DNA from 4 places in the Citrobacter koseri ATCC BAA-895 genome. Region 4 is predicted to be linked to each of the others. Evidence: predicted binding sites of a transcription regulator. Region 4 holds the regulator's gene; each other region holds the start of a gene.
What was found. Region 4 encodes sigma-54, which starts transcription at its own class of promoters, with help from an activator protein. Its sites were predicted from a motif close to GTTGGCACANNTTTCGCTNT; they were not measured.

Region 1 (7,485 bases), 1.3 Mb from region 4:
ACTCTTCTTTCGCGCCACGCATTGCACGACGACGATCGTTTTCCGTCAGGTGACGTTTACGAATACGGATAGAGGTTGGAGTCACTTCTACCAGTTCGTCGTCATCGATGAACTCCAGAGCCTGCTCCAGGGTCATCTTGATTGGCGGAACCAGAACCGTTGCTTCGTCAGTACCAGACGCACGCATGTTGGTCAGTTTCTTACCGGTCAGGCAGTTTACGGTCAGGTCGTTAGAACGGCTGTGAATACCGATGATCTGGCCTTCGTAAACTTCCGCGCCGTGACCCAGGAACAGCTTACCGCGATCCTGCAAACCGAACAGTGCGAACGCAACCGCTTTACCCTGACCGTTGGAGATCAGTACGCCGTTCTGACGCTGGCCCACTTCGCCCGGACGGATATCGTCGTAGTGGCTGAAGGTGGAGTACAGCAGACCCGTACCGGAGGTCATGGTCATGAACTCTGAACGGAAACCGATCAGACCTCGGCTTGGGATCACGTAGTCGAGACGTACGCGGCCTTTGCCATCTGGATTCATGTTTTTCAGGTCGCCTTTACGCTCGCCCAGCGCCTGCATCACAGAACCCTGGTGCTGCTCTTCGACGTCCAGCGTGACGTTTTCGTACGGCTCCTGTTTACGGCCGTCGATTTCGCGGAAGATAACTTTCGGACGGGAAACCGCCATCTCGAAACCTTCACGACGCATGTTTTCAATCAGAACGGACAGGTGCAGTTCACCACGACCGGATACACGGAACGCGTCCGCATCTTCGGTTTCTTCAACGCGCAGCGCAACGTTGTGTACCAGTTCTTTGTTCAGACGCTCAAGGATCTGACGAGAGGTCACGTATTTACCTTCTTTGCCGCAGAACGGAGAGGTGTTTACGCAGAAGAACATAGAAACGGTCGGCTCATCAACAGACAGCGCTGGCAGCGCTTCAACATTCTGCGGATCGCAGATGGTGTCGGAGATGTTCAGCTCGCCCAGACCGGTGATTGCAATGATATCGCCCGCTTCCGCCAGGTCGCTATCAATACGTTCCAGACCCAGGTGAGTCAGCACTTTGCCCACTTTACCGTTACGGGTTTTGCCTTCGCTATCGATGATAGTGATTTGCTGGTTCGGCTTCACTTTACCGCGCTTGATACGACCAATGCCGATAACGCCAACATAGTTGTTGTAGTCCAGCTGAGAGATCTGCATCTGGAGCGGGCCGTCCAGGTCAACGTCCGGTGCCGGTACGTGGTCAACGATCGCCTGATACAGCGGGGTCATGTCTTCCGCCATATCTTCGTGATCCAGACCTGCGATACCGTTCAGCGCCGAAGCGTAGATGATCGGGAAGTCCAGCTGTTCGTCGGTCGCGTCGAGGTTAACGAACAGGTCGAATACCTGGTCTACAACCCAGTCAGGGCGCGCGCCAGGACGGTCAACTTTGTTGATAACAACAATCGGCTTCAGGCCATGAGCAAAGGCTTTTTTGGTCACGAAGCGCGTCTGCGGCATCGGGCCGTCAAATGCGTCAACCACCAGCAGCACGGAGTCTACCATGGACATTACACGTTCAACTTCACCACCGAAGTCGGCGTGTCCTGGGGTATCAACGATGTTGATACGGTAATCATTCCATTTGATAGCAGTGTTTTTAGCGAGGATGGTAATCCCACGCTCTTTCTCCAAATCGTTGGAGTCCATCACACGCTCTTGAGTTTCGGCACGCGCATCAAACGTACCGGATTGCTGTAGCAGCTTATCGACCAGGGTAGTTTTACCGTGGTCAACGTGCGCGATGATGGCGATGTTACGCAAATTTTCGATCACAACTTTGCCTCAGGCATTAGAAATAGCGCGTTATTGTACACGGATTAATCGCACTACAAAACAGGATCACAGAGATCCTCCGCAAACAAGTATTGCAGAGTTTCTTTGTGATCGCTTTCACGGAGCGTTAAAAGGGTCACTCACTGTCCATTGCACCAACATGGTGCTTAATGTTCACATTAAAGCACTATATTGGTGCAACATATCCACTATGGTGCGGCCCTTTTGCACGATGGTGCGCATGATAACGCCTTTTAGGGGCAATTTAAAAGTTGGCACAGATTTCGCTTTGTATTTTTTACGGCGACACGGCCAATTTTTGCAGAATTGAAGACTTCGTTACCACGACGACAATGACCAATCCGGGAGAGTTAAGTATGTCCGCTGAACACGTTTTGACGATGCTGAATGAGCATGAAGTGAAGTTTGTTGATTTGCGCTTCACCGATACCAAAGGTAAAGAACAGCACGTCACGATTCCTGCTCATCAGGTGAATGCCGAATTCTTTGAAGAAGGCAAAATGTTTGACGGCTCCTCGATCGGTGGCTGGAAAGGTATCAACGAATCCGACATGGTTCTGATGCCGGACGCATCCACTGCGGTCATTGACCCGTTCTACGCTGATTCTACGCTGATTATTCGTTGCGACATCCTGGAGCCAGGCACCCTGCAAGGTTACGATCGCGACCCGCGTTCCATCGCCAAGCGCGCGGAAGAGTACCTGCGCTCTACCGGCATCGCAGACACCGTTCTGTTCGGGCCAGAGCCAGAGTTCTTCCTGTTTGACGATATCCGCTTCGGTTCTTCTATCTCCGGTTCCCACGTCGCTATCGACGATATCGAAGGCGCATGGAACTCCTCCACCCAGTACGAAGGTGGCAACAAAGGTCACCGTCCGGCAGTAAAAGGCGGTTACTTCCCGGTTCCGCCGGTAGACTCTTCTCAGGACATCCGTTCTGAAATGTGTTCCGTTATGGAGCAAATGGGTCTGGTTGTAGAAGCACACCACCACGAAGTGGCAACCGCAGGTCAGAACGAAGTGGCAACCCGCTTCAACACCATGACCAAAAAAGCGGACGAAATTCAGATCTACAAATACGTTGTGCACAACGTCGCTCACCGTTTCGGTAAAACTGCGACCTTTATGCCAAAACCGATGTTCGGCGATAACGGTTCCGGTATGCACTGCCACATGTCCCTGTCCAAAAACGGGACTAACCTGTTCTCCGGCGACAAATATGCGGGTCTGTCTGAGCAGGCGCTGTACTACATCGGCGGCGTAATCAAACACGCAAAAGCGATCAACGCCCTGGCGAACCCGACCACCAACTCCTACAAGCGTCTGGTCCCGGGTTATGAAGCACCGGTCATGCTGGCCTACTCCGCCCGTAACCGTTCTGCCTCTATCCGTATTCCGGTTGTGGCCTCTCCGAAAGCGCGTCGTATCGAAGTGCGCTTCCCGGACCCGGCTGCGAACCCGTACCTGTGCTTTGCCGCTCTGCTGATGGCGGGTCTTGACGGTATTAAGAACAAGATCCACCCAGGCGAAGCGATGGACAAAAACCTGTATGACCTGCCGCCGGAAGAAGCGAAAGAGATCCCACAGGTTGCAGGCTCTCTGGAAGAAGCGCTCAACGAGCTGGATATTGACCGCGAATTCCTGAAAGCAGGCGGCGTGTTCACTGATGAAGCGATCGACGCGTACATCGCCCTGCGCATTGAAGAAAATGACCGCGTGCGCATGACGCCGCACCCGGTAGAGTTTGAGCTGTACTACAGCGTTTAATCGTTGAGTTGCCGTGGAACTTTTAGCCTGTTCAGGCAGGTTTGAGATTGATGGCGAATGATAAGACGCCTGATGGCGCAAGCTTATCAGGCCTACCGGTAACATCACCTTGTAGGCCGGATAAGGCAAAGCCGCCATCCGGCACAACGTTTGCCACTCATCTGTAGCCCATCACACGATGGGCTTTTTTCTCCACCAACGTTCTGATCCCACGCGCTTTTTACACGTAAAAAGCTATAATGCACTAAATTGGTGCAAACTATTCCAGGAGACTGCTAAATGGCAACAGGCACGCAGCCCGATGCTGGGCAGATCCTCAATTCTTTAATCAACAGCATTTTACTGGTCGACGACGAGCTGGCGGTGCATTACGCCAACCCGGCCGCACAACAGCTGCTCGCCCAAAGCGCCCGCAAGCTGTTTGGTACGCCGCTGCCTGAGCTGTTGAGCTATTTTTCATTAAATATTGGGCTGATGCGCGAAAGCCTGGAAGCAGGTCAGGGATTTACGGACAACGAAGTCACGCTGGTGATCGACGGACGCTCCCATATTCTCTCGCTAACCGCCCAGCGCCTGCCGGATAACTTCATCCTGCTGGAAATGGCGCCGATGGATAACCAGCGTCGCCTGAGCCAGGAACAGCTTCAGCATGCCCAGCAAATCGCCGCCCGCGACCTGGTGCGCGGTCTGGCGCATGAGATCAAAAACCCGCTTGGTGGTTTACGCGGCGCGGCCCAACTGCTCAGTAAAGCCCTGCCTGACCCGGCGTTGCTGGAGTACACCAAAGTCATTATTGAGCAGGCCGACAGGCTGCGTAATCTGGTTGACCGACTGCTGGGACCGCAACAGCCGGGTATGCACGTCACGGAGAGTATCCACAAAGTCGCAGAACGCGTCGTCGCACTGGTGTCGATGGAGCTGCCAGAGAACGTCACGATGATTCGTGATTACGACCCCAGTCTGCCGGAACTGCCTCACGACCCGGACCAGATTGAACAGGTCCTGCTGAACATCGTGCGTAACGCCTTACAGGCGTTAGGGCCGGAAGGCGGTGAAATCATTCTGCGTACCCGTACCGCATTCCAGCTGACGCTGCATGGCGTGCGTTATCGCCTGGCGGCACGCATCGACGTTGAGGACAACGGGCCGGGTATTCCGTCCCATTTACAGGACACGCTGTTTTACCCGATGGTCAGCGGTCGCGAAGGCGGCACCGGGCTGGGCTTATCCATTGCCCGTAATTTGATTGATCAGCATTCCGGCAAAATTGAATTTACCAGTTGGCCGGGTCATACCGAGTTCTCGGTTTACCTGCCTATCAGGAAATAAAGGTGACGTTTATGCAACGAGGGATAGTCTGGGTAGTCGATGACGATAGTTCCATCCGTTGGGTGCTTGAACGTGCGCTCGCCGGGGCGGGATTACATTGCACCACATTTGAAAGCGGCAACGAAGTGCTGGACGCGCTGGCGAGTAAAACGCCGGATGTCCTGCTGTCGGATATCCGTATGCCGGGAATGGACGGACTGGCGCTGTTAAAACAGATCAAACAGCGTCACCCCATGCTTCCGGTCATCATAATGACGGCGCATTCCGATCTCGATGCCGCCGTCAGCGCTTATCAACAAGGCGCGTTTGATTATCTGCCAAAGCCTTTTGATATTGACGAAGCGGTCGCGCTGGTTGAACGCGCGATCAGCCATTATCAGGAGCAGCAACAGCCGCGCAATGTCCAGATCAACGGCCCGACAACCGATATCATCGGCGAAGCGCCCGCGATGCAGGATGTCTTTCGCATTATTGGCCGCCTCTCACGCTCGTCTATCAGCGTGCTGATCAACGGCGAGTCCGGGACCGGTAAAGAGCTGGTCGCCCATGCGCTGCATCGCCATAGCCCACGCGTAAAAGCTCCCTTTATCGCCCTGAATATGGCGGCTATTCCGAAGGATTTGATCGAGTCCGAACTGTTTGGTCATGAAAAAGGGGCGTTCACCGGGGCGAATACCATTCGTCAGGGGCGCTTTGAGCAGGCCGACGGCGGCACGCTGTTTCTCGATGAGATCGGCGATATGCCGCTGGATGTGCAGACGCGTTTGCTACGCGTCTTAGCCGATGGGCAGTTTTACCGCGTTGGTGGCTATGCGCCGGTGAAGGTTGATGTGCGGATTATCGCCGCCACCCATCAGAACCTGGAATTACGCGTACAGGAAGGTAAGTTCCGTGAAGATCTGTTCCACCGCCTGAACGTGATTCGCGTACATTTGCCGCCGCTGCGCGAGCGCCGGGAAGATATTCCACGCCTGGCGCGGCATTTCCTGCAAGTGGCTGCCCGCGAACTGGGCGTCGAAGCCAAATTGCTCCACCCGGAAACCGAAGCGGCGCTGACGCGTCTGGCCTGGCCTGGCAACGTGCGTCAACTGGAGAATACCTGCCGTTGGTTAACGGTGATGGCCGCCGGACAGGAGGTTCTGATTCAGGACTTACCCGGCGAGCTGTTTGAAGCCACGGTGCCAGACAGCCAGTCGCACATACAGTCAGACAGTTGGGCCACATTGCTGGCGCAGTGGGCGGATCGCGCGTTGCGTTCCGGTCATCAAAACCTGCTTTCTGAAGCGCAGCCTGAGCTGGAGCGTACGCTGTTAACCACCGCGCTGCGTCATACCCAGGGGCATAAACAGGAAGCGGCACGGCTGCTGGGATGGGGTCGTAACACCCTGACTCGCAAGCTAAAAGAGCTGGGTATGGAGTGACGATTCGTCGTTGTGTAAAGATTAATATTTAAGCGCAAATTGCCGTTATTTTGCGCTTTACTGTTCCGATGAGTTGAGTATGATCATGCCCGGCAAACAGGGGGAATCATCATGCTGGAATCATTAATCAATCTGGTATCGAGCGGAGCGGTCGACAGCCACACGCCACAAACTGCGGTTGCCGCAGTACTGTGTGCAGCGCTGGTTGGGCTGTTTAGCTAAATGCGTGCCGGATGGCGCTACCGCTTATCCGACCTACGGTTGATGTTAACTTGTAGGCCCGGTAAGCGGTAGCGCCACCGGGCAACGCCACTAAATCACCCGTGAGAACTGCTGCATCCGCGCTTTCTGGCGCAGATAAGCATCAAAGCACATACAGATGTTACGGATCAGCAGACGGCCTTTCGGCGTAACCTGAATCCCCTTATCATCCACATCCACCAGCCCATCTTTCGCCAGCGGCGCCAGCAGCGCTAAATCTTCCGCAAAGTACGCCGCGAAGTTGAGATCCCACTGCTGTTCAACCGCTGCGTAATCGAGACGGAAGTTGCAGATCAGCGACTTAATAATATCCCGACGAATGCAGTCATCGCGGGTCAGCACAATGCCGCGCCATAACGCATTCCCCAGCTCATCCACCTGCTGATAGTAGTGCTTCAGCTCTTTCTGGTTCTGCGCGTAGCTGTCGCCAATCATACTGATGGCGGAAACGCCCAACCCCAGCAGGTCCGTATCGCCCTGAGTGGTATAGCCCTGGAAGTTACGATGCAGAACGCCCTCACGCTGGGCAACGGCCAGTTCGTCATCCGGGCGGGCAAAGTGATCCATCCCGATGAACTGATAGCCCGTCTCCGTCAGCGACGAGATGGTCTCTTGCAGGATATCGAGTTTTTGCTGCGCGCTGGGCAGGTCGGCCTCTTTGATTTTGCGCTGAGCGGCGAATAACGTGGGCAAATGAGCGTAGTTAAAGACACTCAGGCGATCGGGGCTCAGCTCTGCCACGCGTCTGAGCGTAAAGGCGAAGCTTTCCGGCGTTTGCTTTGGCAACCCGTAAATCAGATCGATATTCGTCGAGGTGAAGCCTATCTCGCGCGCATGATTGAGCAGCGAGAAGATAAACTCTTCA
Region 2 (7,485 bases), 470 kb from region 4:
TGTGGCGCAGGAGATTAACGCCGCGTTTGGCGAAGGCATGGCGTACGGTTTTGGCGCCGATGCCACCAGCGAGCAGAGCGTTCTGGCGCTCTCTCGCGGAGTCGATGAAATTTTTGGCCGGGTTGATCTGCTGGTCTACAGCGCGGGCATCGCCAAAGCGGCGTTTATCAGCGATTTTCAACTCGGCGATTTCGACCGCTCGCTACAGGTGAATCTGGTGGGGTATTTCCTTTGCGCTCGCGAATTCTCCCGCCTGATGATCCGCGACGGCATTCAGGGACGCATTATCCAGATCAACTCCAAGTCCGGGAAAGTGGGCAGTAAACACAACTCCGGCTATAGCGCGGCGAAGTTCGGCGGCGTGGGCTTAACCCAGTCGCTGGCGCTGGATCTGGCAGAATACGGCATTACCGTGCATTCGCTGATGCTTGGCAACCTGCTGAAATCACCGATGTTCCAGTCGCTGCTGCCGCAATACGCCGCCAAGCTTGGCATCAAGCCGGACGAAGTGGAGCAGTATTACATCGACAAAGTTCCGTTAAAACGCGGCTGCGATTATCAGGACGTACTGGACATGCTGCTGTTTTACGCCAGCGCGAAGGCGTCGTACTGCACCGGACAGTCCATCAATGTAACCGGCGGTCAGGTGATGTTTTAAGAGGTATGATTGCCCGGTGGCGCTGCGCTTACCGGGCCTACGAATATTATGTAGGCCGGATAAGGCGCAGCCGCCATCCGGCAAAATCAAAGGAGCGCATTATGGTTTCCGCACTGATCACCGTCGCCGTTATCGCCTGGTGTGCGCAACTGGCGCTGGGCGGCTGGCAAATCTCCCGCTTTAACCGGGCGTTTGACAAACTTTGCCAACGAGGGCGAGTGGGCGTCGGGCGCTCCGGCGGACGCTTTAAACCGCGAGTGGTGGTCGCCATCGCTCTGGATGACCAGCAGCGCGTCACGGATACCTTATTCATGAAAGGTCTCACCGTCTTTGCCCGACCGGTTAAAATTCCCGCAATACAGGGCAAACATCTTGATGAATTACAGCCTGATGTGATCTTTCCCCATGATTCGCTCTCACAGAATGCACTATCATTAGCGCTTAAACTGAAACATGGGTAATTTCGTTGTGAATGCTAATTGCTTGCGAAATTATCATTTCACAACTTATACATCAGTCAGGGTAATTACGCCTATGAAACCACGTCAGCGTCAGGCTGCTATTCTGGAGCATCTGCAAAAGCAGGGAAAATGCTCGGTTGAGGAGTTGGCCCAGTACTTTGACACCACGGGCACCACCATTCGCAAAGACCTGGTCATTCTGGAAAATGCCGGAACCGTTATTCGCACGTATGGCGGCGTGGTGTTGAATAAAGATGAATCCGACCCGCCTATCGATCACAAAACGCTGATCAACACCCATAAAAAGGCGTTGATCGCACAAGCGGCCGTCCAGTTTATCCACGATGGCGACTCCATCATCCTTGATGCCGGAAGCACCGTGTTGCAGATGGTGCCGATGCTTACCCGCTTTAGCAATATCACCGTCATGACCAACAGCCTGCACATTGTTAACGCCCTTTCGGAGCTGGACAACGAGCAGACCATCCTGATGCCCGGCGGCACATTCCGCAAAAAATCTGCGTCATTTCACGGTCAGCTGGCAGAAAACGCCTTTGAGCAGTTCAGTTTTGATAAACTGTTCATGGGCACCGACGGCATCGATCTCAATGCCGGAGTGACCACCTTTAACGAGGTCTATACCGTCAGCAAAGCGATGTGCAATGCCGCGCGCGAAGTGATTCTGATGGCGGACTCCTCAAAATTTGGGCGTAAAAGCCCCAACGTTGTGTGCAGTCTGGAAAGCGTCGACAAACTGGTTACCGACGCGGGTATCGACCCCGCGTTTCGTCAGGCGCTGGAAGCAAAAGGGATTGAAGTGATCATAACCGGAGAAACCAATGAGTGATGCATTACTGAACGCGGGTCGCCAGACATTACTGCTGGAGTTACAGGAAGCAAGCCGTCTGCCGGAACGCCTGGGCGATGATTTTGTCCGTGCCGCCAATACTATCCTCCACTGCGAAGGCAAAGTGATTGTCTCCGGTATTGGCAAGTCAGGCCATATCGGCAAAAAAATCGCCGCGACTCTCGCCAGTACAGGAACGCCCGCGTTCTTTGTCCACCCGGCAGAAGCGTTACATGGCGATCTCGGCATGATCGAAAGCCGGGACGTGATGCTGTTCATCTCCTATTCCGGCGGTGCGAAAGAGCTGGATCTCATTATTCCGCGCCTGGAAGATAAATCGATAACCCTGCTGGCGATGACCGGAAAGCCGACCTCCCCGCTAGGTCTGGCGGCAAAGGCTGTGCTGGATATCTCCGTTGAGCGTGAAGCCTGCCCGATGCACCTGGCGCCGACCTCCAGCACCGTCAACACCCTGATGATGGGCGACGCGCTGGCTATGGCGGTGATGCAGGCGCGCGGTTTCAATGAAGAGGATTTCGCCCGTTCACACCCTGCCGGGGCGCTGGGCGCGCGTCTGCTCAACAAAGTCCATCACCTGATGCGCCGTGACGATGCGGTGCCGCAGGTTCAGCTCACCACCAGCGTGATGGACGCCATGCTGGAGCTGAGCCGTACCGGGTTAGGTCTGGTTGCGGTATGCGACGCGCAGCGCGTTGTGAAAGGCGTCTTTACCGACGGCGACCTGCGCCGCTGGCTGGTTGGCGGCGGCACGCTGGCTACGCCGGTCAGCGAAGCGATGACCCACAACGGCATTACGTTGCAGGAGCAGAGCCGCGCCATCGATGCCAAAGAACTTCTGATGAAGCGCAAGATCACCGCCGCGCCGGTGGTGGATGAAAACGGTAAACTCACCGGCGCAATCAACCTGCAAGACTTCTACCAGGCAGGCATCATCTAACTTTTCAGCCCCAGACGCTTCGCCAGCCGATGCAGGTTGGCGACGTCTGTCTCCAGCGCCCGCGCGCAGGCGGCCCAGTTGTGGTTATTTTGCGCTAACGCACGGCGAATCATCTCCCGCTGGAAAGCCTCGGTCGCGTCGCGCAAATTGTGATTTGCCGGTAGCGTCGGCGTACTGTCGTCAGGCAGGGCGGGAGAAACCTCCTCCTGTAAGGCAAAATGCTGCGCTTCCAGCACCACCTCATCCCCCGCCCGGGTCGCTCTTGCCAGAACCACCGCACGGTGGATCGCATGTTCCAGTTCGCGAACGTTCCCCGGCCAGCCATAGCTCAGCAGATGGCTACGCGCCCCCGGGCTCAGCACCACGCGGGAAAGCCCCAGCCGCAGGCGGCACTGTTCGCAAAAATACCCGGCCAGCAAGACCACATCCTCACCACGCTCACGCAGCGGCGGCACGGAGAGCGGGAACACGCTCAAACGGTGGAACAGGTCGGCGCGAAAACGCCCGGCCAGCACCTCTTCGCGTAAGTCGCGGTTAGTCGCCGCCAGCACGCGCACGTCAACGCGCAGGCTGCGATCGTCCCCGACGCGTTGAATATCGCCATACTGCAAAACGCGCAGCAGTTTCGCCTGCAACGCCAGCGACAGCTCGCCGATCTCATCAAGAAACAGCGTGCCGTTATCGGCCATTTCGAACTTACCGCTACGGTTGCTGATTGCCCCGGTAAACGCCCCTTTGACGTGGCCGAAAAGCTCGCTCTCCGCCACGCTTTCCGGCAGCGCGGCGCAGTTCAGATACACCAGCGGGTTCACCGCCCGTGGCGAGCCTTCGTGAATCGCTTTCGCCACCAGCTCTTTCCCGGTTCCCGTTTCGCCGCTGATCAGCACGTTGAGATCCGACCCCGCCACAATCTCAATCTCTTTTTTCAACTGCATCATATTTGGCGACAGGCCGATCATCTGCGTTTCTTTCACCTGTTCGAAAGAGGCGGAAGATCCCGGCAACATATTCTGGCTTTCTAATTGCTCAATAAGCAGCGCATTGCTCAGCGCCCCCGCCGCCAGCGCTGCGATGAGCCGCAGTTCTTCATCGCTGAAAACATCAAACTGATCGGGTTCCATGCCGTCAAGCGTGAGTGCGCCAATCAGGGTTTGCCCGGCGAACAGCGGCAGCCCGATACAGGCGTGTACCTTCAGACTCTCCTGATCCGGGATCAGTCCGTCATACGGGTCCGGCAGGTCGCTGTCGGCCGGAAAACGCACCACATCCCCGGCACGGGCAATGGCTTCCAGTCGCGGGTGCCCTTCCAGAGTGAAGCGCCTGCCCAGTACATCCTGCGCCAGACCGTCGATCGCCAGCGGAATAAACTGCCGCCCCTCATAGCGCAGCAGCGCCGACGCATCGCACTCCAGCACCTGACGCAGCGTGGTGATCAGGCGCTGAAAGCGGTCCTGATGCCCGATACCACTTTGTAATTCAATGGCGATGCCCGCCAGGACATCAACTGAAAAGCTCATGGCTACCTCATTGTCATTTTGACAATTAATAGTGTCATATTGACAATTAATTGAATAGTCTTTTTGACTACCATTTTATGAGTATAAATTTTTTAATTATTTAAAATCAATCAGTTAAAAAGTTGGCACGCATCCTGCTATTAGCAATACATCTTTCTTAAAAAAACTGTATTTACTGAGGTTGCTATGTCTATTCTGGTTAAAAATAACATTCATTGGGTTGGCCAACGTGACTGGGAAGTTCGTGATTTTCACGGGACCGAATATAAAACGCTGCGCGGCAGCAGCTACAACAGCTATCTCATCCGTGAAGAAAAAAATGTTCTGATCGATACCGTAGACCATAAATTCAGCCGCGAATTCGTGCAAAACCTGCGTAGCGAAATCGACCTGGCCGACATTGATTACATCATTATTAACCATGCGGAAGAAGACCACGCGGGCGCGCTGACCGAACTGATGGCGCAAATCCCGGATACGCCGATCTACTGCACCGCAAACGCCATTGACTCCATTACCGGTCACCACCATCACCCGGAATGGAACTTTAACGTCGTAAAAACAGGCGACACGCTGGATATCGGCAACGGCAAGCAGCTGATTTTTGTTGAAACCCCGATGCTGCACTGGCCGGACAGCATGATGACCTACATGACGGGCGACGCGGTACTGTTCAGTAACGACGCCTTTGGTCAGCACTACTGTGACGAACGTCTGTTCAACGATGAAGTCGATCAGACCGAGCTGTTCGAGCAGTGCCAGCGTTACTACGCCAACATCCTGACGCCGTTCAGCCGTCTGGTCACGCCAAAAATCACCGAAATCCTCGGCTTCAACCTGCCGGTAGATATGATTGCCACCTCCCACGGTGTGGTATGGCGCGACAACCCAACCCAGATCGTTGAACTGTATCTGAAATGGGCGGCGGATTATCAGGAAGATCGCATCACCATTTTCTACGACACCATGTCCAACAACACCCGCATGATGGCCGACGCGATTGCGCAAGGCATCAACGAAGTTGATCCGAACGTGGCGGTGAAAATCTTTAACGTCGCACGCAGCGATAAAAACGAAATTCTGACCAACGTGTTCCGTTCCAAAGGCGTGCTGGTCGGTACTTCTACGATGAACAACGTGATGATGCCGAAAATCGCCGGTCTCGTTGAAGAGATGACTGGCCTGCGCTTTCGTAACAAACGCGCCAGCGCTTTCGGTTCCCACGGCTGGAGCGGCGGCGCGGTAGACCGTCTGTCCACCCGTCTGCAAGATGCCGGCTTCGAGATGTCACTGAGTCTGAAAGCGAAATGGCGTCCTGATATTGATGCCCTGGAACTTTGCCGCCAGCACGGCCGCGATATTGCCCGTCAGTGGGCGCTCGCTCCGCTGCCGGAAACAAATGTGAAAGCGACAACCCAGGAAGAAGAGTGCGCCTGTGCCGCCGCCGCTGCGGCTGACCTCGGCCCAAGCATGCAGTGCAGCGTGTGCCAGTGGATTTACGACCCTGCAAAAGGTGAGCCGTTGCAGGATGTCGCGCCGGGTACGCCGTGGAGCGACGTACCGGATAACTTCCTGTGCCCGGAATGCTCATTAGGTAAAGACGTCTTTGATGTGTTGGCAACGGAGGCAAAATGAGCCGGGGAATTGTCATTATTGGTTCGGGCTTCGCCGCCCGCCAGTTAGTCAAAAACATCCGTAAACAGGACGCGACCGTAGCGCTGACCCTGATTGCCGCTGACAGTATGGACGAGTACAACAAACCCGACCTCAGTCACGTCATCAGCCAGGCGCAGCGCGCCGACGACCTCACCCGCCAGTCGGCGGGTGAGTTTGCCGAACAGTTTAATCTTCGTCTGTTCCCACACACCTGGATTACGGACATTGATGCCGACGCCCATGTGGTAAAAAGCCAGGACAAGCAATGGCAGTTCGACAAACTGGTACTGGCGACAGGGGCATCAGCCTTTGTTCCGCCGGTTGCCGGACGTGAGTTAATGCTCACACTGAATAGCCAACAGGAGTATCGCGCCTGTGAAACGCAACTGCGTGACGCACAGCGCGTACTGATCGTCGGCGGCGGTTTGATTGGTAGCGAACTGGCAATGGATTTCTGCCGTGCGGGTAAAGCCGTCACGCTGATTGACAATGCCGCCAGCATTCTGGCCTCGCTGATGCCGCCGGAAGTGAGCAGCCGTTTGCAGCATCGTCTGACCGATATGGGCGTACATCTGCTGCTGAAATCGCAGTTGCAGGGTCTGGAGAAAACCGCTACCGGTATTCGCGCCACGCTGGATCGCGATCGTCAGGTAGAGGTGGATGCGGTCATCGCCGCGACCGGCCTGCGCCCGGAAACCGCGCTGGCGCGCCGTGCCGGGTTGACCATCAACCGTGGCGTCTGCGTTGACAGCTATCTGCAAACCAGCCACCCGGATATTTATGCGCTGGGAGACTGCGCGGAAATTAACGGTCAGGTTCTGCCTTTCCTGCAACCGATTCAGTTAAGCGCCATGTATCTGGCGAAAAATCTGCTCGGCGGGAACGCGCCGCTGAAGCTGCCCGCCATGCTGGTGAAAATCAAAACGCCGGAATTGCCGTTACATCTTGCAGGCGAAACCCAGCGTTGCGACCTGAACTGGCACATTGCGGCGGAGTCCGAAGGGATGGTCGCCCGAGGCATAAATACCGAAGGTCAGCTTTGCGCCTTTGTGGTGAGCGAAGACCGCATGAAGGAGGCCTTTGCGCTGCTGAAAACGCTGCCCGCGTAAGTTCATTGTGCCGGATGGCGGCTGGCCTGCAAATCATGACGCCGTAGGCCTGATAAGCGCAGCGCCATCAGGCAATGTTCGAACATCTTTGCCGGATGGCGGCGTAAACGCCTGATCCGGCCTACGGGAAGCGCCTGTTTGTACGTCGCCATCCGGCGATACTGCCACTGATTTATTAACCTCACGCACACGGAAGTGCGCTGCTGCTTGTCGGTATGCCCCGACACGTTTCGCCCCGCCAGTCCCGGGGTTTTTTTTTATTTTTGCGCAAGCTCGCGC
Region 3 (7,485 bases), 1.9 Mb from region 4:
GGCGTTCGGTAACAGAACATAGCGATAAGCCTGAGGCAGCGTCAGCCCCATCGCCAGCGCAGCGTTTTTCTGCCCGCGAGGCAGCGACTGAATCGCGGCGCGTACCTGCTCGCAGACGCGCGCAGCGGTAAACAGCCCCAGACAGATCATTGATGAGAGGAAAAATTGAATGTTCGGGTCCAGTTCCGCCTTGAACCACATGCCGATATTTTCCGGCAACAGCTCAGGCACGACCAGATACCAGGTAAAGAACTGAACAATCAGCGGGACGTTACGAAACAGTTCCACGTAAAGCGTCCCCATTCCTGAGAGGAAGCGGTTAGGTACAGTACGTAAAATGCCGAATAACGAGCCGACGAGGAAAGCAATAATCCAGGCGGTGATGGATAACGCGACGGTGACCTGGAAGCCGCTCCAGAGCCAGCCGAGATACGTGGTGTTGCCGAACGGGGCTTGTTGTAAAAAAATCCCCCAGTTCCAGTCTATTGACATAAATCTACTCCAGAAAAAAAAGGGTAGCAGCGCTACCCTCGAAGATTGTTATCCAGCGTTTTGCGGTTTTCAGGCCTGATGGGGAACGACCATCAGGCTTATAGTCTGTCCGTGCTGAATGACAATCGAGAGGGCAAGGAGATCCCGCCCCATTTATTTTAGTTAGTTAAGTGCTTTGTCATTCGGTTCTTTGAACAGCGCCTTCATCTCGTCGGACAGTTCGAAATTCATGTTCAGGTTTTTCGGCGGGATTGGGTTTTTAAACCACTTATCAAACCATTTTTCCGCTTCGCCTGAGGTCTGCACCTGGGCAATCGTGTCATCTACCAGCGTTTTAAACTCAGGATCGTTTTTACGCAGCATACAGCCGTAGGCTTCCTGAGATTGCGGCTTACCGACGATCTCCCAGTTGTCTGGTTTTTTGGCTTTCGCGCGTTCACCCGCCAGCAGGGCATCATCCATCATAAAGGCGACGGCGCGACCGCTTTCCAGCGTACGGAAGGAGTCGCCGTGGTCTTTCGCGCTGATAATGCGCATATTCATTTTTTGTTCTTCATTCAGCTTGTGCAGCAGAATTTCAGAGGTGGTACCGGAGGTGACCACGACCGCTTTCCCTTTCAGGTCCGGGAAGTCTTTAATATCGCTGTCTTTTTTCGCCAGCAGACGCGTACCGACGATGAAAATGGTGTCAGAGAACGCAGCTTGTTTCTGGCGTTCGACGTTGTTGGTGGTGGAGCCACACTCAAAGTCGAAGGTTCCGTTTTGCAACAGTGGAATACGGTTCTGGGAGGTAATTGGGATCAGCTTCACCTGTAGGTCAGGTTTGTTAAGCTTTTTCTTCACGGCTTCAACGATGGCGTTGGAGTAGTCCTGTGAATAACCGACCACTTTTTGCTGGTTGTCGTAGTAAGAGAACGGCACGGAGGACTCGCGGTGGCCGACGACGATAATGCCATTCTTCGCGATTTTATCCAGCGTACTGCCCGCCGCCGGCGCGGCGTCTTCCGCGTGTGCCAGACCGGCAGACATTCCCATGACCAGCATTGCTGTGGCTAGCTTACGTAATTGCATATCCAACTCCTTTATCGTCTGCGCCATCGACGCATTGATACCCATTGTGAGTGTTTGTGTTGTTATCGTCTGCAACTTGAGCGTGCAGTGTTATGCGTGTTTGTTAACATTTAGTTTGGCTGAATGTAAAGATTTTGCTGCTTTATTGTTTATTTTTGCGAAGTGCGCCGCACCGTTTAGAGGCAAAAATCTTTCATTGCACTGTTTGGGTGCTACCGATGATCGATATTGGTGCGACCAGGTTGCACATATAGCCAAAACAAGGTTTACCTTGTTTAACAAAGCAATAGGCGTGCCAGAATGGAGGGATATAGCCAGGCCGGGTAAGACGCATCGCGTCTTACCCGGTAATAAGGGAGATTATTTACGGCGCTGACGCAGGCTCATCACCACGGCGCCAAAGCCCATCAGCGCGGTGAGCAACCATAACGGCCAGTTGCCGGTACGGGCATAAGGCGTTAAACCACGGGTTGGCGTAACGTGGGTGGTCAATACGTCGCGGGTAAACTGCGGGATCATCGCCTGAATTTCACCCTGCGGACCAATGACTGCCGTAATGCCGTTGTTGGTGCTGCGCAACAGCGGGCGCGCCAGCTCCAGAGAACGCATTCTCGCCATCTGGAAGTGCTGCCACGGGCCGATAGATTTTCCGAACCAGGCGTCGTTAGAGATGGTCAGCAGATAGTCAGTGTCCGGGCGGAAATTGTCCCGAACCTGTTCACCCAGAATGATTTCGTAGCAAATCGCCGCCGTCAGTTTAAAGCCATGCGCATGCAGCTGTGGCTGTATGTACGGCCCACGGCTGAATGAGGACATCGGCAGGTCAAAGAACGGCGCTAACGGGCGCAGAATCGACTCCAGCGGCACGAACTCGCCAAACGGCACCAGGTGGTTTTTGTTGTAGCGATTGCTGGAATCGTAGCTGTACGGGCTGTCTTTACCCAGCGTGATAATCGTGTTGTAGGTGTCGTAGCGGTTCTGCTTGTTCAGACGCGCATCGACGATGCCGGTAATCAACGTGCTGTTTTTGGATTTCAGCAGATCGTCCATCATGCCCAGAAAACGCTGCTGATTAATCTCCAGATCGGGAATGGCGGACTCCGGCCAGATAATCAGTTGCGATTTACCCATTTCCGGCTGGGTGGCGTCGAGATAGATTTTCAGCGTATTGATAAGCTGACTCTCATCCCACTTCAGCGATTGGGGAATGTCGCCCTGAACCAGCGAGACCTGCGTGGTTTTTTCCGGCTCCAGCGTATACCACTGGATGTAACGCAGCGGGAAGGGCAGGGCAAATAACACCAGCGCGACGACCAGAGGACGCCAGTTGCGGGTAACTGCCGCCAGCACCAGCAGGCCGCTGACCATCATCAGCAGGAAGTTGATGGCCTCAACGCCCATCACCGGCGCCAGCCCTTTTAGCGGGCCGTCAATCTGGCTATAGCCGAACTGTAGCCACGGGAAGCCGGTCAGTACCCAGCCACGCAGAAACTCGGTGATTTGCCAGACTACGGGGGCGGCGATCGCCACGCGCAGCCAGGTGGTTTTCGGCCACAGACGCGACAGAATACCGGCGAACAGGCCCGTGTAGAGGGAAAGGTATGCGGCAAGCAGCACCACAAGGAAGACGTTTATCGGGCCGGGCATACCGCCGAACTGCGCGATACTGACGTAGACCCAGTTGATGCCGGAGCCAAAGAGTCCCAGCCCCCAGAAGTAGCCGATAGCAGCCGACTGGAGCGGGCGGCGGTGTAAGGTTAACGCCTGTAGGCCCATAAGCGAGATAAGCGCGGCGGGCCAGACGTCATACGGAGAAAAAGCCAGCGTTCCGCAGGCGCCGAATAATAACGCCAGCAGCAGGCGAATGCGCTGGCGTTCAATCAGTGAGGCAAATGCCATTTAGTCTTTAGTCCACTTTTGGTTTTATTCGTCCAGTTTAGGCTGGGGCGAGTCATCCGGTATTCTGACATGAACCTGAATAATACGACGGCTGTCGGCCATAGCGACTTTGAACTGGTAACCATCAATGTCAATGGTCTCACCGCGCGCAGGCAGATGACCGAACGCCTGCATCACCAGACCGCCAATGGTATCGACCTCTTCATCGCTGAAGCTGGTGCCGAAGGCTTCGTTGAAGTCTTCAATCGGTGCGAGAGCGCGAATGGTCCAGGTGTGGCGACTGAGCTGACGGAAGTCGATATCATCTTCTTCATCATACTCGTCTTCAATTTCACCCACGATCAGTTCGAGAATGTCTTCAATGGTCACCAGACCCGACACCCCGCCAAACTCGTCGATAACGATCGCCATATGGTAACGCTGGGAACGGAACTCTTTGAGCATGCGGTCAACGCGCTTACTCTCCGGGACAACAACGGCCTGGCGTAACACTTTTTCCATGCTGAAGGCTTCGGCATCGCTGCGCATAAACGGCAGCAGATCCTTCGCCATCAGAATCCCTTCAATGTGATCTTTGTCTTCGCTGATGACCGGGAAACGCGAGTGTGCTGACTCAATGATGACATCAAGGCATTCATCCAGCGTCTGGTTGCGTTTCAGGGTAATCATCTGGGAGCGGGGGATCATGATGTCGCGAACGCGCTGGTCCGCAATGTCCATCACCCCTTCGAGCATATCGCGCGTATCTTCATCGATAAGGTCGTTCTGCCCGGAATCACGGATCAGCGCCAGCAGTTCGTCACGGTTTTTGGGTTCACCGTGGAAAAGTTGGCTCAGTAACAGGGAAAAAAATCCCTTTTTGCTGTTTAACGTGTCACTACTGTGTGAATTGTCGTCGCTCATGGCGTCGTATGGGTTCTCATGTTGGTTAATAGGTCGCTCGTCATGCATATACTTAACGGCTGACGGCATGTTTGTTCATCGTACTTAGTCTTTCTCGGAAATGTACGGGTCCTCATAGCCCAGAGCAAGCATAATCTCTGTTTCGAGGGCTTCCATCTCTTCCGCTTCATCATCTTCGATATGGTCGTAACCCAGCAAATGCAGGCTGCCGTGCACGACCATATGCGCCCAGTGGGCCTCCAGCGGCTTATCTTGTTCTTTCGCTTCTTGCTCCACTACCTGGCGGCAGATGATCAGATCGCCCAGCAGCGGCATCTCCATACCTGGCGGCGCTTCAAACGGGAAAGAGAGCACGTTGGTTGGCTTATCTTTCCCGCGGTAGGTCAGGTTAAGATCGTGGCTTTCGGCTTCATCCACCAGGCGAATCGTCACTTCTGATTCTTCCTGAAACTGTGGGATCACCGCATTCAGCCACGTCTGAAACTGGCTCTCTTCCGGCAGGCCGGAATGGTCTTCACATGCCAGTTGTAAATCGAGGATCACCTGACTCATTTTTGTTCCTGCTCCTGCGCTTCACGCTTGCGTTCTGCCGCCAGCGCTGCCTTGCGTTTTTGCTCCGCTTCTTCCCAGGCTTCATAGGCGTTAACGATACGGGCAACCACCGGATGGCGCACCACGTCTTCGCTGTGGAAAAAGTTAAAGCTGATCTCTTCGACTTCCGCCAGCACTTCTATCGCATGGCGCAGGCCAGACTTCGTGTTGCGCGGCAGGTCAATCTGCGTGACGTCGCCGGTAATAACCGCTTTCGAATTAAAGCCGATACGCGTCAGGAACATCTTCATCTGTTCGATGGTGGTGTTCTGGCTCTCATCGAGAATAATAAAGGCGTCGTTCAGCGTACGACCGCGCATATAGGCCAGCGGCGCGACTTCAATGACGTTGCGCTCAATTAGCTTTTCTACTTTCTCGAAGCCGAGCATCTCAAACAGCGCGTCATACAGCGGGCGAAGATACGGGTCTACCTTCTGGCTCAGGTCGCCTGGCAGAAAGCCCAGTTTTTCCCCGGCTTCCACCGCCGGACGAGTCAGCAGAATACGACGAATTTCCTGACGCTCAAGAGCGTCCACGGCGGCGGCAACGGCGAGGTAGGTTTTCCCCGTACCGGCAGGGCCAACGCCGAAAGTAATGTCGTGATCGAGAATGTTGGCGATGTACTGCGCCTGATTCGGCGTGCGCGGCTTAATCACGCCACGCTTGGTTTTAATATTTATCGCCTTGCCATAGTCAGGAACGCTCTCCGCGCTCTGTTCCAGCACGCGCGCTTCTTTAATCGCAAGGTGGATTTGTTCCGGCTCGATGTCCTGAATCTGACCGCGCATCGGGGCGGTATCGACGTACAGGCTGCGCAGGATATCTACCGCGGCGGTGACGCAAATCGGGCGACCGGTCAGCTTAAAGTGATTGTCACGACGGTTGATCTCGATGCCGAGACGGCGTTCCAGTTGTTTGATGTTGTCGTCAAACGGGCCGCAAAGGCTCAACAGACGGGCGTTGTCTGCGGGCTCAAGGGTAATTTCGCGAGTGTCTATGTTCAAACTGTTCCTCTTATGCCTGAGTCGCCGGAAAATGAAAATTCACCGGCAGATAAGGAAATTATTCACGCCACAGGATAAAGGCGCAAGCATTGCAATGAAGATGGGGGCGTAGGGGGGAATTACAAGGCCTGTCTGTTATTTGCCGGATGGCGGCACAAGTGCCTTATCCGGCCTACGAACCATATTGTGCCGTAGGCCCGATAAGTGCAGCGCCATCGGGCATTTTTTCGCTTTTCAGCAGGATTAAGGCTGGTAAAAACCGACGCCAATCTCGTTTTCTTTACGGGTACGGGCAATGACTGACTCCGGCGTTTCAGCCACGCGCAGCCCCATCTCATCTTCGGTGCGTACAACCTTGCCGCGCAGAGAGTTGGTGTAGACATCGGTGATTTCCACATCCACAAACTTACCGATCATCTCCGGGGTGCCTTCAAAGTTCACCACGCGGTTATTTTCGGTACGGCCTGACAGTTCCATAATGCTCTTACGCGAGGTGCCTTCCACCAGAATACGCTGGACGGTGCCGAGCATCCGACGGCTCCAGGCCATCGCCTGCTGGTTAATACGCTCCTGTAGAATATACAGACGCTGCTTTTTCTCTTCTTCCGGCACATCGTCAACCATATCGGCGGCCGGTGTTCCCGGACGCGCCGAGAAAATAAAGCTGTAGCTCATGTCGAAATTGACGTCGGCAATCAGCTTCATGGTCTGTTCGAAGTCCTGAGTCGTTTCGCCAGGGAAGCCAACGATGAAGTCCGAGCTGATTTGAATATCCGGGCGCGCCGCGCGCAGTTTACGGATGATCGCTTTGTACTCCAGCGCCGTGTGGGTACGCCCCATCAGGTTCAGTACGCGATCCGCGCCGCTCTGTACCGGCAGGTGCAGGAAGCTCACCAGTTCCGGCGTATCACGGTAAACTTCGATGATGTCGTCGGTGAACTCGATCGGGTGGCTGGTGGTGAAGCGGATGCGATCGATCCCGTCGATGGCGGCAACCAGACGTAGCAGGTCGGCAAAGGAGCCGGTGGTACCGTCGTAGTTTTCACCGCGCCAGGCGTTAACGTTCTGACCGAGCAGGTTGACTTCACGCACGCCCTGAGCGGCAAGCTGGGCGATCTCAAACAGGATGTCGTCAGACGGACGGCTGACCTCTTCACCACGGGTATACGGCACCACACAGTACGTGCAGTATTTATTACACCCTTCCATGATGGAGACAAACGCGGTCGGGCCTTCCGCACGCGGTTCCGGCAGGCGGTCGAACTTCTCGATTTCCGGGAAGCTGATGTCCACCACCGGGCTGCGGTCGCCACGAACGGAGTTGATCATTTCCGGTAAGCGGTGCAGCGTTTGCGGGCCAAAAATAATATCGACATAGTGCGCACGCTGACGGATGTGGTCGCCTTCCTGGGAGGCCACGCAACCGCCGACGCCGATAATCAGATCCGGGTTCTTCTCTTTTAAGAGTTTCCAGCGGCCTAATTGATGGAAGACTTTTTCCTGAGCCTTCTCGCGGATTGAGCAG
Region 4 (7,485 bases):
CAGGGAAATGACAGCCTCACCCGGGAGCAGGTGGCGGAACTGCCGCGCGAAGGCGGCTTACCCGTCGCGTTTTTGTGGCTGGGTATCGCGCTGATTATTATGCCGATGGCGACGCGGATGGTGGTTGATAACGCCACCGTACTGGCGAACTACTTCGCCATGAGCGAACTGACTATCGGCCTGACGGTGATTGCGATTGGCACCAGCCTGCCGGAGCTGGCGACGGCGATCGCGGGCATCCGCAAAGGTGAAAATGATATCGCCATTGGCAACATTATCGGCGCCAATATTTCTAATATCGCCATCGTTCTGGGGCTGCCTGCATTGATTACGCCAGGCGACGTCAACCCGCTGGCGTTTGGGCGTGACTATAGCGTGATGCTGTTAGTGAGCATTGTTTTGGCATTGCTGTGCTGGCGGCGTCCGCGCCAGATTGGTCGGGGCGCTGGCGTGCTGCTGACCGGCGGTTTTATCGTATGGCTGGCGATGCTGTACTGGCTATCGCCGCTTCTTATTGGATAACGGGAAAACGGACTATGTCGCACTTAGCGTTACAACCGGGTTTTGACTTTCAGAAAGCAGGCAAAGACGTCCTGGAGATTGAACGTGAAGGCCTGGCGGAGCTTGACCAATACATCGACCAGAACTTCACGCTCGCCTGTGAAAAAATCTTCTCGTGCACAGGCAAAGTCGTTGTCATGGGGATGGGAAAATCAGGTCATATCGGGCGGAAAATGGCCGCCACCTTTGCCAGCACTGGCACTTCCGCCTTTTTTGTTCACCCAGGCGAGGCCGCGCATGGCGATCTCGGCATGGTCACCTCGCAGGATGTGGTGATCGCGATTTCCAACTCTGGCGAATCCAATGAGATTGCCGCATTAATCCCGGTTCTCAAACGCTTGCAGGTGCCGCTGATTTGTATCACCGGGCGGCCAGAAAGCAGCATGGCGCGTGCGGCGGATGTGCATCTGTGTGTTAAAGTGCCGAAAGAAGCCTGCCCGTTGGGTCTGGCGCCGACCAGCAGCACCACGGCTACGCTGGTCATGGGCGATGCGCTCGCGGTCGCGTTATTAAAAGCCCGCGGCTTTACCGCCGAAGATTTTGCGTTGTCGCATCCGGGCGGCGCACTTGGCCGTAAACTTCTGCTGCGCGTTAACGATATCATGCACACCGGCGATGAAATCCCGCATGTGAATAAAAACGCCAGCCTGCGTGATGCCCTGCTGGAAATTACGCGTAAAAATCTCGGCATGACCGTCATTTGTGATGACACAATGAAGATTGACGGCATCTTTACCGATGGCGACTTGCGTCGTGTTTTCGATATGGGTGTGGATGTTCGCCAGTTAGGGATTGCCGACGTCATGACGCCAGGGGGAATTCGCGTTCGCCCCGGTATTCTCGCCGTTAACGCCCTGAACTTAATGCAGTCCCGTCATATCACCTCCGTTTTGGTTGCTGATGGCGACCAGTTACTGGGTGTGTTACATATGCATGATTTACTGCGTGCAGGCGTAGTGTAGAAACTCAAGGATAAAAGAAATGAGTAAAGCAGGTGCGTCGCTTGCGACCTGTTATGGCCCCGTCAGTACACAGGTTATCGCCCAGGCGGAAAACATCCGTCTGCTCATCCTCGATGTGGATGGCGTGCTGTCTGATGGTCTGATTTATATGGGCAACAACGGTGAAGAGCTGAAGGCCTTTAACGTCCGTGATGGCTACGGCATTCGCTGTGCGCTCACTTCCGGGATTGAGGTCGCTATTATTACCGGACGAAAGGCTAAACTTGTAGAAGATCGCTGTGCCACCCTGGGGATCACGCATCTCTATCAGGGGCAGTCGGACAAACTTATCGCGTTTGGCGACCTGCTCGATAAGCTGGGCGTTGCGCCTGAAAATGTGGCTTACGTCGGTGACGATCTGATCGACTGGCCGGTGATGGAAAAAGTGGGTCTGAGCGTTGCGGTCGCTGATGCGCATCCGCTCCTGATCCCTCGCGCCGACTATGTGACGCATATCGCCGGTGGACGCGGCGCGGTGCGGGAAGTGTGCGATCTACTCTTGCTGGCGCAGGGTAAGCTTGATGAGGCCAAAGGGCAATCGATATGAGTAAAACCAGACGTTGGGTTATCATTCTACTGTCGTTGGCCGTACTGGTGTTGATCGGAATTAATCTGGCGGATAAAGACGATCCTGCTCAGGTTGTGGTGAACACCAGCGATCCGACTTATAAGAGCGAGCATACCGATACGGTCGTCTATAGCCCGGAAGGCGCGTTGAACTATCGTCTTATTGCGCAGCACGTTGAATATTATTCAGAACAGGCGCTTTCGTGGTTTACCCAACCGGTATTAACCACCTTTGATAAAGATAAAGTCCCGACATGGTCGATTAAAGCGGATAAGGCGAAATTGACCGAAGACCGGATGCTCTATCTGTATGGTCACGTTGAAGTCAATGCGCTGGCGCCTGACGCTCAACTACGCAGAATCACGACGGATAACGCGACGATCAACCTGGTGACGCAGGATGTCACCTCTGAAGATCTGGTCACGTTATACGGAACAACATTTAACTCCAGCGGACTGAAAATGCGCGGCAACTTACGCAGCAAGAACGCCGAGCTGATTGAAAAGGTTAGAACCTCCTATGAAATTCAAAACAAACAAACTCAGCCTTAATCTTGTGCTTGCCAGCACACTTCTGGCCGCCAGTCTTCCGGCGTTCGCGGTCACCGGCGATACCGAACAACCGATTCATATTGAATCGGACCAGCAGTCACTGGATATGCAGGGTAACGTGGTGACGTTTACCGGAAATGTCGTCGTGACTCAGGGCACCATCAAAATCAATGCCGACAAAGTGGTCGTCACCCGTCCGGGCGGCGAGCAAGGCAAAGAGGTGATCGACGGCTTCGGCAACCCGGCGACGTTTTATCAGATGCAGGACAACGGCAAGCCGGTAAAAGGCCATGCCCAAAAAATGCATTATGAGCTGGCGAAAGATTTCGTCGTCCTGACCGGTAACGCCTACCTGGAGCAGCTCGACAGCAACATCACCGGCGATAAGATCACTTACCTGGTGAAAGAGCAGAAAATGCAGGCGTTCAGCGAAAAAGGCAAACGTGTAACGACGGTTCTGGTGCCGTCGCAGTTGCAGGACAAAAACAAAGACCAGGCCCCGGCACAGAAGAAGGGTAACTAATTCGTTATGGCAACATTAACTGCAAAGAATCTTGCGAAAGCCTATAAAGGCCGTCGCGTGGTGGAAGATGTCAGCCTGACCGTGAATTCCGGGGAGATCGTCGGTCTGCTCGGGCCGAACGGCGCAGGTAAAACCACTACCTTCTACATGGTGGTGGGCATTGTGCCGCGCGACGCTGGCAACATTATTATTGACGATGAAGACATCAGCCTGCTGCCGCTGCATGCCCGCGCGCGTCGCGGTATTGGCTATTTACCGCAGGAAGCCTCCATTTTCCGCCGTCTGAGCGTGTTTGATAACCTGATGGCGGTGCTGCAAATTCGTGACGATCTCACGACCGAACAGCGTGAAGACCGTGCCAATGAACTGATGGAAGAGTTCCACATCGAGCATCTGCGCGACAGCCTCGGACAAGCGTTGTCCGGCGGTGAACGCCGCCGTGTGGAGATTGCCCGCGCGCTGGCCGCAAATCCGAAATTTATCCTGCTGGATGAACCGTTTGCAGGCGTTGACCCGATTTCCGTCATCGACATCAAACGCATTATCGAGCACCTGCGCGACAGCGGTCTCGGCGTTCTGATTACCGACCACAACGTTCGTGAAACGCTGGCGGTGTGTGAACGCGCGTATATTGTCAGCCAGGGGCATCTGATCGCACACGGCACACCGACAGAAATCCTGCAAGACGAGCACGTTAAGCGCGTATACCTTGGGGAAGACTTCAGACTCTGATAGGGTAGAAGACTGCGACGTCACAGCGGGAGAAAACGACTCTGAACATGAAGCAAGGTTTGCAACTCAGGCTCAGCCAACAACTGGCGATGACGCCCCAGCTACAACAGGCCATCCGTCTGTTGCAGTTGTCTACGCTGGAACTTCAGCAGGAACTTCAGCAAGCGCTGGAGAGTAATCCGCTGCTTGAGCAAACCGATCTTCACGATGAAATCGACACGCGCGAAACCCAGGACAACGAAGCCCTGGATACCGCAGACGCGCTCGAACAGAAAGAGATGCCCGAAGAGCTGCCGCTTGACGCCAGCTGGGATGAGATTTACACCGCAGGTACGCCGTCCGGCACCAGCGGCGACTACATCGACGACGAGCTGCCGGTGTACCAGGGCGAAACCACGCAGTCCCTCCAGGACTACCTGATGTGGCAAGTCGGGCTGACTCCGTTCTCGGATACCGATCGCGCGATTGCCACCTCAATTGTCGATGCCGTTGATGATACCGGCTATCTCACCATTTCGCTGGATGACATTCTCGAAAGCATCGGCGATGAAGAGATCGGCCTCGATGAAATAGAAGCGGTACTCAAACGCGTTCAGCGCTTCGATCCCATCGGCGTGGCGGCGAAAGATCTCCGTGACTGCCTGCTGATCCAGCTCTCACAGTTCGATAAATCCACGCCCTGGCTGGAAGACGCCCGGTTGATCATCAGCGATCACCTCGATCTGCTGGCCAATCATGACTTCCGCACCCTGATGCGCGTTACGCGGCTGAAAGAAGAGGTACTGAAAGAGGCGGTCAATCTTATCCAGTCGCTCGATCCCAGACCGGGTCAGTCTATCCAGACCGGCGAACCTGAATATGTGATCCCGGATGTGCTGGTGCGTAAGCATAACGGTTACTGGATGGTGGAGCTGAACGGCGACAGCATTCCCCGTCTACAGATCAATCAACATTATGCCGCCCTGTGCAACGGCGCGCGTAATGATGCCGACAGCCAGTTCATTCGCAGCAACCTTCAGGATGCGAAGTGGCTGATCAAAAGTCTGGAAAGTCGCAACGACACCCTGTTACGCGTGAGCCGCTGTATTGTTGAGCAGCAGCAGGCCTTCTTCGAGCAAGGCGAAGAGTTTATGAAACCGATGGTGCTGGCGGACATCGCCCAGGCCGTCGAGATGCACGAATCGACGATTTCCCGTGTGACCACGCAGAAGTATCTGCACAGTCCACGCGGCATTTTTGAACTGAAGTATTTCTTTTCCAGCCATGTGAATACCGAAGGCGGAGGCGAAGCCTCTTCCACGGCGATACGTGCGCTGGTGAAGAAATTAATTGCTGCGGAGAACCCCGCGAAGCCGCTGAGCGACAGCAAGTTAACCTCTATGTTGTCGGATCAGGGTATCATGGTGGCGCGCCGCACCGTTGCGAAGTACCGAGAGTCTTTATCCATTCCGCCGTCCAATCAGCGCAAACAGCTGGTTTGAACCAACCGATAAGGAAGACACTATGCAGCTCAACATCACTGGAAATAACGTCGAAATTACTGAAGCCCTGCGCGACTTTGTCTCAACCAAATTCGCCAAACTTGAGCAGTATTTTGACAGGATTAATCAGGTCTACGTTGTTTTGAAAGTGGAGAAGGTAACACACATCTCGGATGCGACACTGCATGTAAACGGTGGCGAAATTCACGCCAGCGCGGAAGGTCAGGATATGTATGCCGCCATTGACGGTTTGATCGATAAACTGGCAAGGCAGCTAACGAAACACAAAGATAAACTGAAACAACACTAATTGTCCGGGCAGTTAGCGAGTGCAGGACGGCCTGTTGTGACGCACAACAGGCCATTTGTACAGTTAGCGCTCCGAATCTGCCTCATCAGGAATCATCCTGATGGAACAGGTTCTTAGGTGAAATTATGACAAATAACGATACGACTCTACAACTGAGCAGCGTACTTAACCAGGAATGTACGCGCAGCGGCGTTCACTGCCAGAGCAAAAAACGTGCGCTGGAGATTATCAGTGAACTGGCGGCAAAACAGCTCAGCCTGCCTCCGCAGGTGGTATTTGAAGCAATCCTGACGCGTGAGAAAATGGGCAGTACCGGCATTGGCAATGGTATCGCCATCCCGCACGGCAAGCTGGAAGAAGATACGCTGCGCGCCGTCGGCGTGTTCGTCCAACTCGAAACGCCTATCGCTTTCGATGCCATTGATAATCAACCGGTCGATCTGCTTTTCGCCCTGCTGGTGCCCGCAGATCAGACCAAAACGCATCTGCATACACTGTCGCTGGTCGCTAAACGTCTGGCGGATAAAACCATCTGCCGCCGTCTGCGCGCCGCGCAGAGTGACGAAGAGCTGTATCAAATCATCACTGACACCGAAGGTGGAAAGGATGAGGCATAACCACCCAATGGCATCTGTTGTGAGGAGAAACGGTACATGGTACTGATGATCGTCAGCGGTCGTTCAGGGTCAGGGAAATCTGTCGCCCTGCGTGCGCTGGAAGATATGGGTTTTTACTGCGTGGACAACCTCCCCGTGGTGCTGTTGCCCGATCTGGCTCGTACGCTGGCCGATCGCCAGATTTCTGCGGCCGTCAGCATTGACGTGCGTAACATGCCTGAGTCCCCTGAAATTTTCGAGCAGGCGATGAACAACCTGCCCGATGCGTTTTCACCACAGCTTCTGTTCCTTGATGCCGATCGCAACACGCTGATTCGCCGTTACAGCGATACGCGCCGTCTGCATCCGCTTTCCAGCAAAAATCTCTCCCTGGAGAGCGCCATCGACCAGGAAAGCGATCTGCTGGAACCGCTGCGTTCCCGCGCCGATCTGATTGTCGATACCTCTGAAATGTCCGTGCATGAACTGGCGGAAATGCTGCGTACCCGTCTGCTGGGCAAGCGCGAACGCGAGCTGACAATGGTGTTCGAGTCCTTCGGCTTCAAGCACGGTATTCCAATCGATGCCGATTATGTTTTTGACGTGCGCTTCCTGCCTAACCCGCACTGGGACCCGAAACTGCGTCCAATGACCGGCCTCGATAAACCGGTTGCGGCATTCCTCGACAGGCACACAGAAGTACACAATTTTATCTACCAGACTCGCAGCTATCTTGAGTTATGGTTACCCATGCTGGAGACAAACAACCGTAGCTATCTCACCGTAGCCATCGGCTGTACCGGCGGGAAACACCGTTCGGTGTATATTGCAGAACAGCTGGCAGACTACTTCCGTTCACGCGGTAAGAACGTGCAGTCACGCCATAGAACGCTGGAAAAACGCAAAACATGACCGTGAAGCAGACTGTAGAAGTCACAAACAAGCTGGGTATGCATGCCCGGCCTGCGATGAAACTGTTTGAATTAATGCAGGGTTTTGAGGCCGAAGTGCTGTTACGCAATGATGAAGGAACCGAAGCCGAAGCCAATAGCGTCATCGCCCTGCTGATGCTGGACTCTGCTAAAGGTCGCCAGATAGAAATTGAAGCCACCGGCCCGCAGGAGGTCGAAGCGCTGGCGGCGGTGATCGCGCTGTTCAATTC

Region 1: a site for sigma-54 is predicted at 2,094-2,113, ahead of glnA (glutamate--ammonia ligase). Genes of this name have one in related genera too.
Region 2: a site for sigma-54 is predicted at 4,563-4,582, ahead of norV (anaerobic nitric oxide reductase flavorubredoxin). Genes of this name have one in related genera too.
Region 3: a site for sigma-54 is predicted at 1,844-1,863, ahead of CKO_RS10615 (amino acid ABC transporter substrate-binding protein). Genes of this name have one in related genera too.

Annotation. Positions count from the first base shown of each region.
Region 1 covers NC_009792.1:2,908,478-2,915,962, forward strand. Annotated here, with positions in the region: gene typA (ribosome-dependent GTPase TypA) at 1-1,822, opposite strand, end outside; gene glnA (glutamate--ammonia ligase) at 2,200-3,609, shown strand; gene glnL (nitrogen regulation protein NR(II)) at 3,889-4,938, shown strand; gene glnG (nitrogen regulation protein NR(I)) at 4,950-6,359, shown strand; gene CKO_RS23365 (YshB family small membrane protein) at 6,471-6,581, shown strand; gene hemN (oxygen-independent coproporphyrinogen III oxidase) at 6,672-7,485, opposite strand, start outside.
Region 2 covers NC_009792.1:3,773,253-3,780,737, forward strand. Annotated here, with positions in the region: gene srlD (sorbitol-6-phosphate dehydrogenase) at 1-658, shown strand, start outside; gene gutM (transcriptional regulator GutM) at 760-1,119, shown strand; gene srlR (glucitol operon DNA-binding transcriptional repressor SrlR) at 1,193-1,966, shown strand; gene gutQ (arabinose-5-phosphate isomerase GutQ) at 1,959-2,924, shown strand; gene norR (nitric oxide reductase transcriptional regulator NorR) at 2,921-4,441, opposite strand; gene norV (anaerobic nitric oxide reductase flavorubredoxin) at 4,628-6,076, shown strand; gene norW (NADH:flavorubredoxin reductase NorW) at 6,073-7,206, shown strand; gene CKO_RS23400 (hypothetical protein) at 7,209-7,433, opposite strand; gene hypF (carbamoyltransferase HypF) at 7,464-7,485, opposite strand, start outside.
Region 3 covers NC_009792.1:2,309,652-2,317,136, reverse strand. Annotated here, with positions in the region: gene gltJ (glutamate/aspartate ABC transporter permease GltJ) at 1-492, opposite strand, end outside; gene CKO_RS10615 (amino acid ABC transporter substrate-binding protein) at 655-1,563, opposite strand; gene lnt (apolipoprotein N-acyltransferase) at 1,924-3,462, opposite strand; gene corC (CNNM family magnesium/cobalt transport protein CorC) at 3,487-4,365, opposite strand; gene ybeY (rRNA maturation RNase YbeY) at 4,450-4,917, opposite strand; gene CKO_RS10595 (PhoH family protein) at 4,914-5,960, opposite strand; gene miaB (tRNA (N6-isopentenyl adenosine(37)-C2)-methylthiotransferase MiaB) at 6,204-7,485, opposite strand, start outside.
Region 4 covers NC_009792.1:4,244,085-4,251,569, forward strand. Annotated here, with positions in the region: gene CKO_RS19605 (calcium/sodium antiporter) at 1-522, shown strand, start outside; gene kdsD (arabinose-5-phosphate isomerase KdsD) at 537-1,523, shown strand; gene kdsC (3-deoxy-manno-octulosonate-8-phosphatase KdsC) at 1,543-2,109, shown strand; gene lptC (LPS export ABC transporter periplasmic protein LptC) at 2,106-2,681, shown strand; gene lptA (lipopolysaccharide ABC transporter substrate-binding protein LptA) at 2,650-3,204, shown strand; gene lptB (LPS export ABC transporter ATP-binding protein) at 3,211-3,936, shown strand; gene rpoN (RNA polymerase factor sigma-54) at 3,984-5,417, shown strand; gene hpf (ribosome hibernation promoting factor) at 5,440-5,727, shown strand; gene ptsN (PTS IIA-like nitrogen regulatory protein PtsN) at 5,853-6,344, shown strand; gene rapZ (RNase adapter RapZ) at 6,381-7,235, shown strand; gene npr (PTS phosphocarrier protein NPr) at 7,232-7,485, shown strand, end outside.